DNA from 3 places in the Promicromonospora sp. NPDC057138 genome. Region 2 is predicted to be linked to each of the others. Evidence: predicted binding sites of a transcription regulator. Region 2 holds the regulator's gene; each other region holds the start of a gene.
The links. Region 2 encodes HspR, which represses chaperone genes until heat shock. Its sites were predicted from a motif close to AAGTTGAGTCNNNNNGACTCAACTT; they were not measured.
Positions count from the first base shown of each region.

Region 1: the regulator HspR is predicted to act here: its motif matches at 1,418-1,442, upstream of clpB (ATP-dependent chaperone ClpB).
Region 3: the regulator HspR is predicted to act here: its motif matches at 1,657-1,681, upstream of dnaK (molecular chaperone DnaK).

Region 1 is NZ_JBHUUX010000065.1:10,643-13,914, reverse strand. Features, by position in the region: gene ACFT2C_RS24245 (sulfite exporter TauE/SafE family protein) at 1-381, opposite strand, end outside; gene ACFT2C_RS24240 (helix-turn-helix domain-containing protein) at 453-788, opposite strand; gene cpt (chloramphenicol phosphotransferase CPT) at 785-1,372, opposite strand; gene clpB (ATP-dependent chaperone ClpB) at 1,499-3,272, shown strand, end outside.
Region 2 is NZ_JBHUUX010000030.1:3-3,274, forward strand. Features, by position in the region: gene ACFT2C_RS16725 (DnaJ C-terminal domain-containing protein) at 101-1,105, shown strand; gene ACFT2C_RS16730 (heat shock protein transcriptional repressor HspR) at 1,197-1,649, shown strand; gene ACFT2C_RS16735 (DUF1540 domain-containing protein) at 1,816-2,124, shown strand; gene ACFT2C_RS16740 (hypothetical protein) at 2,235-3,002, opposite strand; gene ACFT2C_RS16745 (sigma-70 family RNA polymerase sigma factor) at 3,149-3,272, shown strand, end outside.
Region 3 is NZ_JBHUUX010000034.1:1,072-4,343, forward strand. Features, by position in the region: gene dnaK (molecular chaperone DnaK) at 1-1,574, opposite strand, end outside; gene ACFT2C_RS17930 (GNAT family N-acetyltransferase) at 1,759-2,301, shown strand; gene ACFT2C_RS17935 (hypothetical protein) at 2,509-2,781, shown strand; gene ACFT2C_RS17940 (dipeptidase) at 2,783-3,272, opposite strand, start outside.

The sequences.
Region 1 (3,272 bases), on a different contig from region 2:
GAACCCGTCCAGCAGCGACCGCACGATCCCCGCGACGAGCACCCCGACGAACAGCCAGCGCAGCAGGGTCTCGGGGACGCGGGCGAGCAGCCGCGCGCCGACCACCGCGCCGATCACGGAGCCCACGACGAGCAGTCCTGAGGCGATGAGGTCGACGGCGTCGTGCGTCAGGTACGGGATGGACCCGACGATCGCCGCCGGCAGGATCGCCGCCAGCGAGTAGGCGCTGGCGCGGCGCTGCGTCAGGCCGCCGAGCGAGGTCAGGAGGGGCACCATCACGATGCCGCCGCCGAGGCCGAACAGCCCGGAGAAGGTCCCGCCGACGATCCCGACGAGGACGGAGCGGGATGGGGTCAGGGAGGCATCAGTCTGCTCGGTCACCCCGTGATGATCTCAGGTGCGCCGCGATGGTCGTCGAGCGGGTCAGTCCGCGGTACTGCCAGTTCTCCTGGCTACGCGGCAGAGGTGCCCGTGCCGCGGAGGATGTAGTGGTCGTCGCCGAAGACTGCCGACACCTGGATCTGTCCGCCCAGTGCATCGACGTAGCGAGCGATGACATTGAACGTCGAGACCTCACCGCGCTCGATCTGGGAGATGCAACTCTTGGAGACGCCCATCCGGTCAGCGACATCGCTCTGGGTCATGCCGAGCGAACGCCGCCGCTCCGCGAGGCGATATCCATCGATATATGCCTGCGTCTGCTGACGAGCATCTTCGAGCGCTTCCTCTCCGCCGAGGGACTCGACGATGCCCGGACGGATGTCGCTCCACTTGTGGAACGTGCTCATGATCGTCCTCCCCGCGTTGGTGTTTGCTCGACAGCACTTCGCTCCGACAGGTACCCCAGATGTGCTGCGATGGCCCGCGCGCAGTCCATGGACTCGGTGTTCGTCGTGTCCACCTCCAGGTCGTAGGCGACGCCCTCGTGGACGACGTCGGCCTGCTTCGCGGCCATACCCGACACGCGGTCGCCGCGGGCGGCCTCGCGGTCCTCGGCGACGGCCGCGTCGCAGTGCACCCCCACCCAGAGCGTCGGTACGTCGCCCAGGGCGTCCAGCCAGCGCCGCTGCGACGCGGCGCCTCCGAGGAAGACGTCGTCGACCACGAGGTGCGCGCCCGCGCGCGCCATCGCGACCAGTCCGGCGATCCAGGCGTCCTGCAGCGTCATGAACTCCTGCCCGACGTCGACGCCGCCGTCCTCCGCGAACCCGATGCCGTCGCCGCCGGTCGTCAGCCGGGCGGGCATCGCGTCGACGAGGGTGTCGACGCTGAGCGACAGCCACGCATCGGGAAGCACGGCCTGGAGGCTGCGCGCGATCCGGGACTTCCCGGAGCTCGAACCGCCGTTGAGGACGATGACCTGGGTGTGCATGCCGCCACCGTACGAGTGTCGGTGGCGCGCGCTACAGTGAATACCAAGTTGAGCGGAATAGACTCAACTTTGCCGAGGTTTCATCGGGTAGGGATCTGCCCACCTTCACCAGCCCTGGGAGGCTTCATGGACACCAAGTTCACGACCATGTCGCAGCAGGCGATCGGCGACGCGATCCAGTCGGCGTCGGCGGCCGGCAACCCGCAGCTCGAGCCGGTCCACCTGCTGGCGTCGCTGCTCCAGCAGGAGCGCGGCGTCGCCGTCGGGCTGCTCGACGCGGTCGGGGCGAACGCGCAGGCGATCGGCCAGCAGGTGCGGGCGGCCCTCGTCGCGCTGCCCCAGACCAGCGGCGTGAGCACGGCCCAGCCGAGCGCGAGCCGGGCCATGGCCACGGTCCTGGACCTGGCGTCCAAGGAAGCACAGGGGCTGGGCGACGAGTACGTCTCCACGGAGCACCTCCTGATCGCCGTCGCGGCCGGCCAGTCGCCCGCGGCCCAGATCCTGTCCGCCGCCGGGGCCACGGCCGACGCCCTGCGTGGCGCGCTGCCCGCCGTCCGGGGATCGGGCCGGGTCACCAGCCCCAACCCCGAGGGCACGTACAAGGCGCTCGAGCAGTACGGCACCGACCTGACGCAGCGCGCCCGGGACGGAAAGCTCGACCCCGTGATCGGCCGCGACTCGGAGATCCGTCGTGTGATCCAGGTACTGAGCCGCCGCACCAAGAACAACCCGGTGCTCATCGGCGAGCCCGGCGTCGGCAAGACCGCCGTCGTCGAGGGGCTGGCCCAGCGGGTCGTCGCGGGCGACGTGCCCGAGTCCCTCAAGGGCAAGCGCCTCGTCGCGCTGGACCTGGCCTCGATGGTGGCCGGCGCGAAGTACCGCGGCGAGTTCGAGGAGCGACTCAAGGCGGTCCTGGAAGAGATCAGGTCGTCCGACGGCGAGGTGGTCACCTTCATCGACGAGCTGCACACCGTGGTCGGCGCGGGCGCAGGCAGCGAGGGTGCCATGGACGCGGGCAACATGCTCAAGCCCATGCTCGCCCGCGGCGAGCTGCGCATGGTGGGCGCCACCACGCTCGACGAGTACCGCGAGCACATCGAGAAGGACCCCGCCCTGGAGCGCCGGTTCCAGCAGGTCTTCGTCGGCGAGCCGTCGGTCGAGGACACGGTCGCGATCCTGCGCGGGCTCAAGGAGCGTTACGAAGCGCACCACAAGGTGACGATCGCCGACTCCGCGCTCGTGGCTGCCGCGTCGCTCTCCGACCGGTACATCTCCGGGCGGCAGCTCCCCGACAAGGCGATCGACCTGGTCGACGAGGCCGCGTCGCGCCTCCGCATGGAGCTCGACTCCTCCCCGATCGAGATCGACGAGCTGCAGCGCGTCGTCACGCGCCTCGAGATGGAGGAGGTGGTGCTGTCCGAGTCCGAGGACGCCGCCTCCAAGGAGCGGCTGCAGCGGCTGCGGGCCGATCTGGCCGACCGCCGCGAGGCACTGGCCGCGCTCACCGCGCGCTGGGAGTCCGAGAAGGCCGGGCACAACCGAGTCGGTGACCTCCGCGCCCGCCTCGACGAGCTGCGCACCGACGCCGAACGCAAGCTGCGCGAGGGCGACCTCGAGGGCGCCGCGCGCATCCAGTACGGCGAGATCCCGGTGGTCGAGAAGGAGCTCACGGCGGCCGAAGAGGCAGAGGCGACGAGCGAGGTCTCGACAGGCTCGACCGCCGGTGAGTCGCTGGTCGAGCCTGTCGAGACCCCGCCCATGATCGCCGACAAGGTCGGCGCGGACGAGATCGCCGAGGTCGTCGCCGCGTGGACCGGCATCCCCGCCGGGCGGCTCCTGCAGGGCGAGTCCGAGAAGCTCCTGCATATGGAGGAGGTCGTCGGGCAGCGCCTCATCGGGC
Region 2 (3,272 bases):
GGGGCTGGCGGGGGGCGGTTTTTTTGGGGTGTGGTGGCTGTGCGCCGGCCCCCCCCCGCCCCCCCCCCCCACCACCGGTATCGACGCGGAAGGAGGTGTCATGACCGGTCAGGACTGGATGGAGAAGGACTTCTACGCCGTGCTGGGTGTCCCCAAGGACGCCGACGACGCGGCCATCAAGAAGGCCTACCGCAAGCTGGCGCGCCAGCATCACCCGGACCAGAACCAGGGCAACGTGGCCGCGGAGACCAAGTTCAAGGAGATCGGCGAGGCCTACGCGGTCCTGTCCGACCCGGAGCAGCGCCGGCAGTACGACGCCGTGCGCGCGATGGCCGGCGGCGCCCGCTTCTCCGCGGGTCCCGGCGGTGCCGGGGCGGGCGGATTCGAGGACATCCTCGGCTCGATGTTCGGCGGCCAGGGCGCGGGCCGTGGCGGGCCGCGGGTTCGCTACACGCAGGGCTCGGCCGGCGTGGGTTTCGACGACATCCTCGGCTCGATGTTCGGTGGCGGCAGGTCGGGGTACCCCTCGGCCGGCACCACCGGGTTCACCGCACCTAGCCCCGGCGCCGACGTTGCCGCGCAGGTCACGCTGCCATTCCGCGCGGCGGTGGAGGGCACGACCGCGGACCTCGAGGTCGGCGGCCGCACCATCACCGCCCGCATCCCGGCGGGGATCAACGACGGCAAGAAGATCCGCCTGCGCGGCAAGGGCCGCCCGGGCGTCAACGGTGGTCCGCCGGGCGACCTCGTGGTCACCGTGCACGTGGCGCCGCACCCCGTCTGGACGCTGGACGGCCATGACCTGCGCATGACCGTGCCCGTCACGTTCGCGGAGGCGGCCCTCGGCACCACGCTGGAGGCGCCGACGCTGGACGGCTCGACCGTGCGGCTGAAGGTGCCGGAGGGAACGCCGTCAGGCCGGGTGCTCCGCGTCAAGGGGCGCGGCGTGCGGACAGCGAACGCGACCGGCGACCTGCTCGTCAGCGTGCAGGTGGTCGTGCCGCAGAAGCTCAGCAAGAAGGCCAAGGACGCGCTCGAGGCGTTCGCGGCCGAGAGCGACGGCGAGGACGTGCGCGTCGGATTGACCGAGCGGGCGGCGGAATGATTATCGGCGCGGTGGGGCGGATACCCCACCGCGCCGAGTTCGGTTAACCTGCCGGAACGCAAGACGGCGCGAAAGAGACAGGGAGGCGCACATGGTCGACGACGACACACCCGTGCTCACCGTCTCCAAGGCGGCGGAGCTCGCGGGAATGCACCCGCAGACGCTGCGCCAGTACGACCGGCTCGGCCTCGTGGTGCCCCGGCGCACCCGCGGCAGGGGCCGCCGCTACTCCCGCCGCGACGTCGCGCGGCTGCTGCAGGTGCAGCGGCTCGCGCAGGTCGAGGGCGTGAACCTCGCCGGGATCAAGCGCATCCTCGACCTGGAGGCACACGTCTCGGTCCTGGAGGAACGCCTGGGTGACCTGCTCATGCGCGTCCAGGAGGAGAGCCGCGTGTTCGCCGCCGGCCCGGACGCCGGCGACGTCGTCGTCGTGCAGCGGGGCCAGCGGGTCCGCAGCGCGGCGATGCGGGTCGACCTCGAGCATCGCACCGTCGGCGGTGGCGCCGTCGTGCTCTGGCGCCCGTCGCCCCGGCGCGAGAGCTGACCGGTTCTCGCCGGCTCCACGGAGATTTCGGCAACGCAATTCTTTCGTTAATCAAGAAATGCGCCCGAAAATGTAGGTAAGGCATTCCTTGCTCCACGCGTTCTGCATTTCCGGAATATGATCGAGCCATTCGGGAGGGCCGGCGCACCACGCGAGGAGAGAACCCATGAGCACGCTGATGGAAATGCCCGAGGTCGCGGAGTGTTCGATCGACGGCTGCGGCTACAACCACGAGCACGGCTGCCACGCCGGCGCCGTCACCATCGCGGGGCACGCCGGTGACGCCTCCTGTGCCACGTTCATCCCGCTGAGCCACAAGGGCGGCCTCGAGAAGGTCGTCGCCCACGTCGGCGCCTGCCAGCGCGAAGAGTGCGTCCACAACGACCACCTGGAATGCAGCGCGACGGCGGTCCGCGTGGGCCCGGGGCCTGATGTCCCGGCACACCCCGACTGCCTCACGTTCGAGGAGCGCTGACGGCCCGCGTCGCAAGACAGCCCCAAGAACGAGCAGAGCGCCTACTCGACGGTGAGTAGGCGCTCTGTCGTGCGATGTGGGGTCCCAGATGCGGGCCTCAGAGGTGGGGCTCAGCGAGCCAGGTGGTCCAGCAGCATCAGTGCGGCGTCGTGCGTCCCGGGCAGGCGCTCCACCCAGACCCGGGTGGGTCGGCGTACCTCGGTGGTGAGGCCGAGCACCTCGGCGTTGCGCTCCACGACGCGGCGGAGCGACTGGCCCAGCTCGGCGGTCGCGGGGCCGCGCTCGCACAGCACCACGAAGGTGCCGTCGCCGATCGCGGCCATCGGATGCCCCTCGCCGAACACCTGGTGCAGCGTCCGGCCGATCGCGGCGGACCGCGCGAGCCGTTGCCACGTGTCGAGGTTGTCGAGGCCGACGTCGAGCACCAGCAGGCAGTGGGACGCCCCGGCAGTGCTCCCCGATCGCAGCGCCGCGCCGTAGGTCTCGCGCAGCCGCTCGCCGAGGTACTCGCCGGTCGGCAGTCCGGTCGATGGGTCGTGCGTGGCTATCTGGTACGGGACGCGCTCGCGCTCCCCGACCCAGCCGATCGCCGCGGCGCGCAGCGCGCCGACGTCGGTCGGGCGGCCGAACGCGGCGTAGAGGCAGGCGACGTCGTCCAGCGCCTCCGTGATGCCGGCGCCGACGGCGGCTCGGGCGGCTCCCAGTCGTTCTGCGGGTGCGATGACGCCGCGCCCGTTGGCCAACGCCTCGGCGAGCGCTTCTGCGGCGGGATGCTCCCAGTCGTTCGGCCGAATCCACACCGAAGCGAGGCTCGTAGCGCGCCACCGCTCGCGCAGGTCATGCACACGCACCTGCGTCTCCTTCTGGGATTCGCTCATGATGAAGGGACCCTCACAGGGACACATCATGACGCACCTTCGGAGGTGGTGTACTGGACTTCACCCGCGAAATGTTTTTTCCACCCCTAAAACGGCGACGTGGCTCTATAGTCTTGGGCAGGACACTGCCGAGAGTCTGGGTAGACGTGAAGCAAGCCGAGAGCAGCACCGGGGAGACCCCGAGCGACGCGGAACTGATCCTGCAGGTCAGGTCAGGCGACCGTGACGCTTTTGGTGTGCTCTACGAGCGCCACGCTGCCGCAGCACGCG
Region 3 (3,272 bases), on a different contig from region 2:
TCCATGGAGTACGCGAAGGCCTCGGCCTGGTTGCGGGTGTCCGCCTCCTCGCGACGCTTCTTGTCCTCGTCGGCGTGCGCCTCGGCGTCCTTGACCATGCGGTCGATGTCCTCCTTGGGGAGGGCCGAGCCGCCGGTGATCTTCATCGACTGCTCCATGCCCGTGCCGCGGTCCTTGGCGGACACGTGCACGATGCCGTTCGCGTCGATGTCGAACGTGACCTCGATCTGCGGCACGCCGCGCGGGGCCGGGGCGATGCCGGTCAGCTCGAAGACGCCCAGCGGCTTGTTGTCGCGCGTGAACTCGCGCTCGCCCTGGAACACCTGGATCGCCACGGACGGCTGGTTGTCGTCGGCCGTGGAGAAGACCTCGCTCCGCTTGGTCGGGATGGCCGTGTTGCGCTCGATGAGCTTGGTCATCACGCCACCCTTGGTCTCGATGCCGAGGGACAGCGGGGTGACGTCGATCAGCAGGACGTCCTTGCGGTCACCGGAGATGACACCGGCCTGCAGCACGGCGCCGACGGCGACGACCTCGTCCGGGTTCACGCCCTTGTTGGGCTCGCGGCCACCGGTGAGCTCCTTGACGACCTCGGTCACGGCGGGCATGCGGGTGGAGCCACCCACGAGCACCACGTGGTCGATGTCGGAGACCGAGATGCCGGCGTCGCGGATGACCGCGTGGAACGGCGCCTTGGTGCGGTCGATGAGGTCCTGCGTCATCTGCTGGAACTGAGCGCGCGTGAGCTTCTCGTCCAGGTGGATGGGGCCGTTCTCGCTCATCGAGAGGTACTGCATCGAGATGTTGGTGCTCGTCGCGGACGAGAGCTCCTTCTTCGCCTGCTCGGCGGCCTCACGGAGGCGCTGGAGCGCGATCTTGTCCTTGGACAGGTCGACGCCCGAGGAGTTCTTCACCTGCTTGATGAGGTGCTCGACGACGCGCTGGTCCCAGTCGTCGCCGCCGAGGCGGTTGTCGCCGGAGGTGGCGCGCACCTGGATGGTCGAGAAGTCGTCCTCGTCCTTGCCTACCTCAAGGAGGGACACGTCGAACGTGCCGCCGCCGAGGTCGAAGACCAGGATGAGCTCGTCCTCCTTGCCCTTGTCCAGGCCGTAGGCGAGCGCGGCCGCGGTGGGCTCGTTGACGATGCGCTTGACGTCGAGGCCGGCGATCTGGCCGGCGTCCTTCGTCGCCTGGCGCTCGGCGTCGTTGAAGTACGCCGGGACCGTGATCACGGCCTCCGTGACGGGCTCGCCCAGGTACTCCTCGGCGTCGCGCTTGAGCTTGCCCAGGATGCGGGCGGAGATCTCCTGCGGGGTGTACTTCTTGTCGTCGATGTCCACCGACCAGTCAGTGCCCATGTGGCGCTTGACCGACGAGATGGTGCGGTCCACGTTGGTGACCGCCTGACGCTTGGCGACCTCGCCCACGAGGACCTCGCCGGTCTTGGAGAACGCGACCACCGAGGGGGTGGTCCGCGAGCCCTCCGCGTTGGCGATGACGGTGGGCTCGCCACCTTCGAGGACTGCCACCACCGAGTTCGTGGTGCCGAGGTCGATACCTACTGCGCGTGCCATGTTGGCTGCCTTCCTACGACAGATTGAGTCTTCTGCACTCAACTTAGGCCGGAGTCCGCCGGGAAGCAAGCTCGGTACCGCAAAGTTGAGTCCACATCACTCAACCCCGGTGGGAGCCGAAAAGTTCCCCCGTGCCGCATCTCGCCGACGACTGCCGGTGACGGCACGGGATTATCGTGTCGCCATGCCCTTCGACACCGCCCTGACCGACGACGTCACGCTGCGCGAGCTGACCAAGGACGACGCCGTGGCGATCGCCCACGCCTACATGCGCAACCGCGAGCACCTCGCCCCGTGGGACCCCGCGCGCCCCGAGGCGTTCTACACGGAGGAGTGGCACAAGGAGCGGCTGTGGGCGCAGGTGCTGGAGAACTCCACGGGCCGCGCGCTGCACACGGTGCTCGAGTCGGACGGCGAGATCGTGGGCTGCCTGAACCTCACCGACATCGTGCGCGGCGCGTTCGAGAACGGTCACGTCGGCTACTGGCTCGACTCCCGGTTCACCGGGCGGGGGCTGATGACCCGCGCCATCGAGGCCCTGGTGGTCCATGCGCGCGACGAGCTGGGGCTGCACCGCCTGCAGGCCGTGACCCTGCCGCACAACGAGGCGTCGCAGGCCGTGCTGACCCGAATCGGCTTCGAGCGGATCGGCTTCGCGCCGAGCTATCTGGAGATCGCCGGCGAGTGGCAGGACCACGTCATGTTCCAGCTGATCCTCCACCGGTGAGCCGGTGAGCGGGTGAGCCGGAGCGCCGTGCGACACGCCACACCCGGCACTATTTCACCCCCGTCAACAGGCGCGACGCCCGGACCTGCGGTACACAAGGGTGCACGACCGAGGCCACAGGGGGTGGGGCATCGGACGCGTACCCCGCGGGCCAGCCCGCGGGTGCCTGATGCCCGGGACCCCGGGCCCCGACGGGGGGAGACCACCATGGCAAGCATCCACGGAAGCTCGTTGTCGATAGCGCTCCTGACAGCTCTCCTCGACCCCGAGGAAGACGGACTCCGGTCGCCTCACGTCCAGGACCTGCTCCAGGAGGCGCTCGAGACGCGCGAGGACGCACGCGACGTGATCGTCGCTCTGCTCGCCTCGTCCGGCTCGATGCTGCGGCAGATCAGCTACCACAACGAGCAGGAGCCGCTCGAGTCCCTGCAGAAGGTGGCCCTGGGCTTCCAGCGCAAGGTGGTCCAGCTTCCGGGCTGAATCAGCCCGCTGCCCGGGCCGACGTCGCCACCGACTCGGCGTCGCGGAGCACTCGCAGGGTGTTCCCGCTGGTCAGCTTGCCGAGATCGGCGTCGGACCAGCCGTTGTCCGCGAGCGCCGCGAGCAGGCGCGGGTAGCCCGTCACGTCCTCCAGCCCTTCCGGCAGGTTGGGCGTGCCGTCGTAGTCGCCGCCGAGGCCCACGTGGTCGACGCCGGCGACCTCGCGCACGTGCTCGACGTGGGCGACGACGTCGGACAGCGTGGAGGTGGGCTGCGGGTGGGCGACCTGCCACTGCTTCATGAACGGCTCGAAGGTGCCGATGTCGGCGTTCCTGATCCCCTCGGCGGCTGCGGCGTCGGCGCCGGCGGCCCGCCACTCGGCGACGGCGGGTGAGACGAACTGCGGCACGAACGTCACCATGCAGACGCCGCCGTTGGTCGCGAGGGTGCCCAGGACGTCGTCGGGGACGTTGCGGGGGACGTCGCAGACG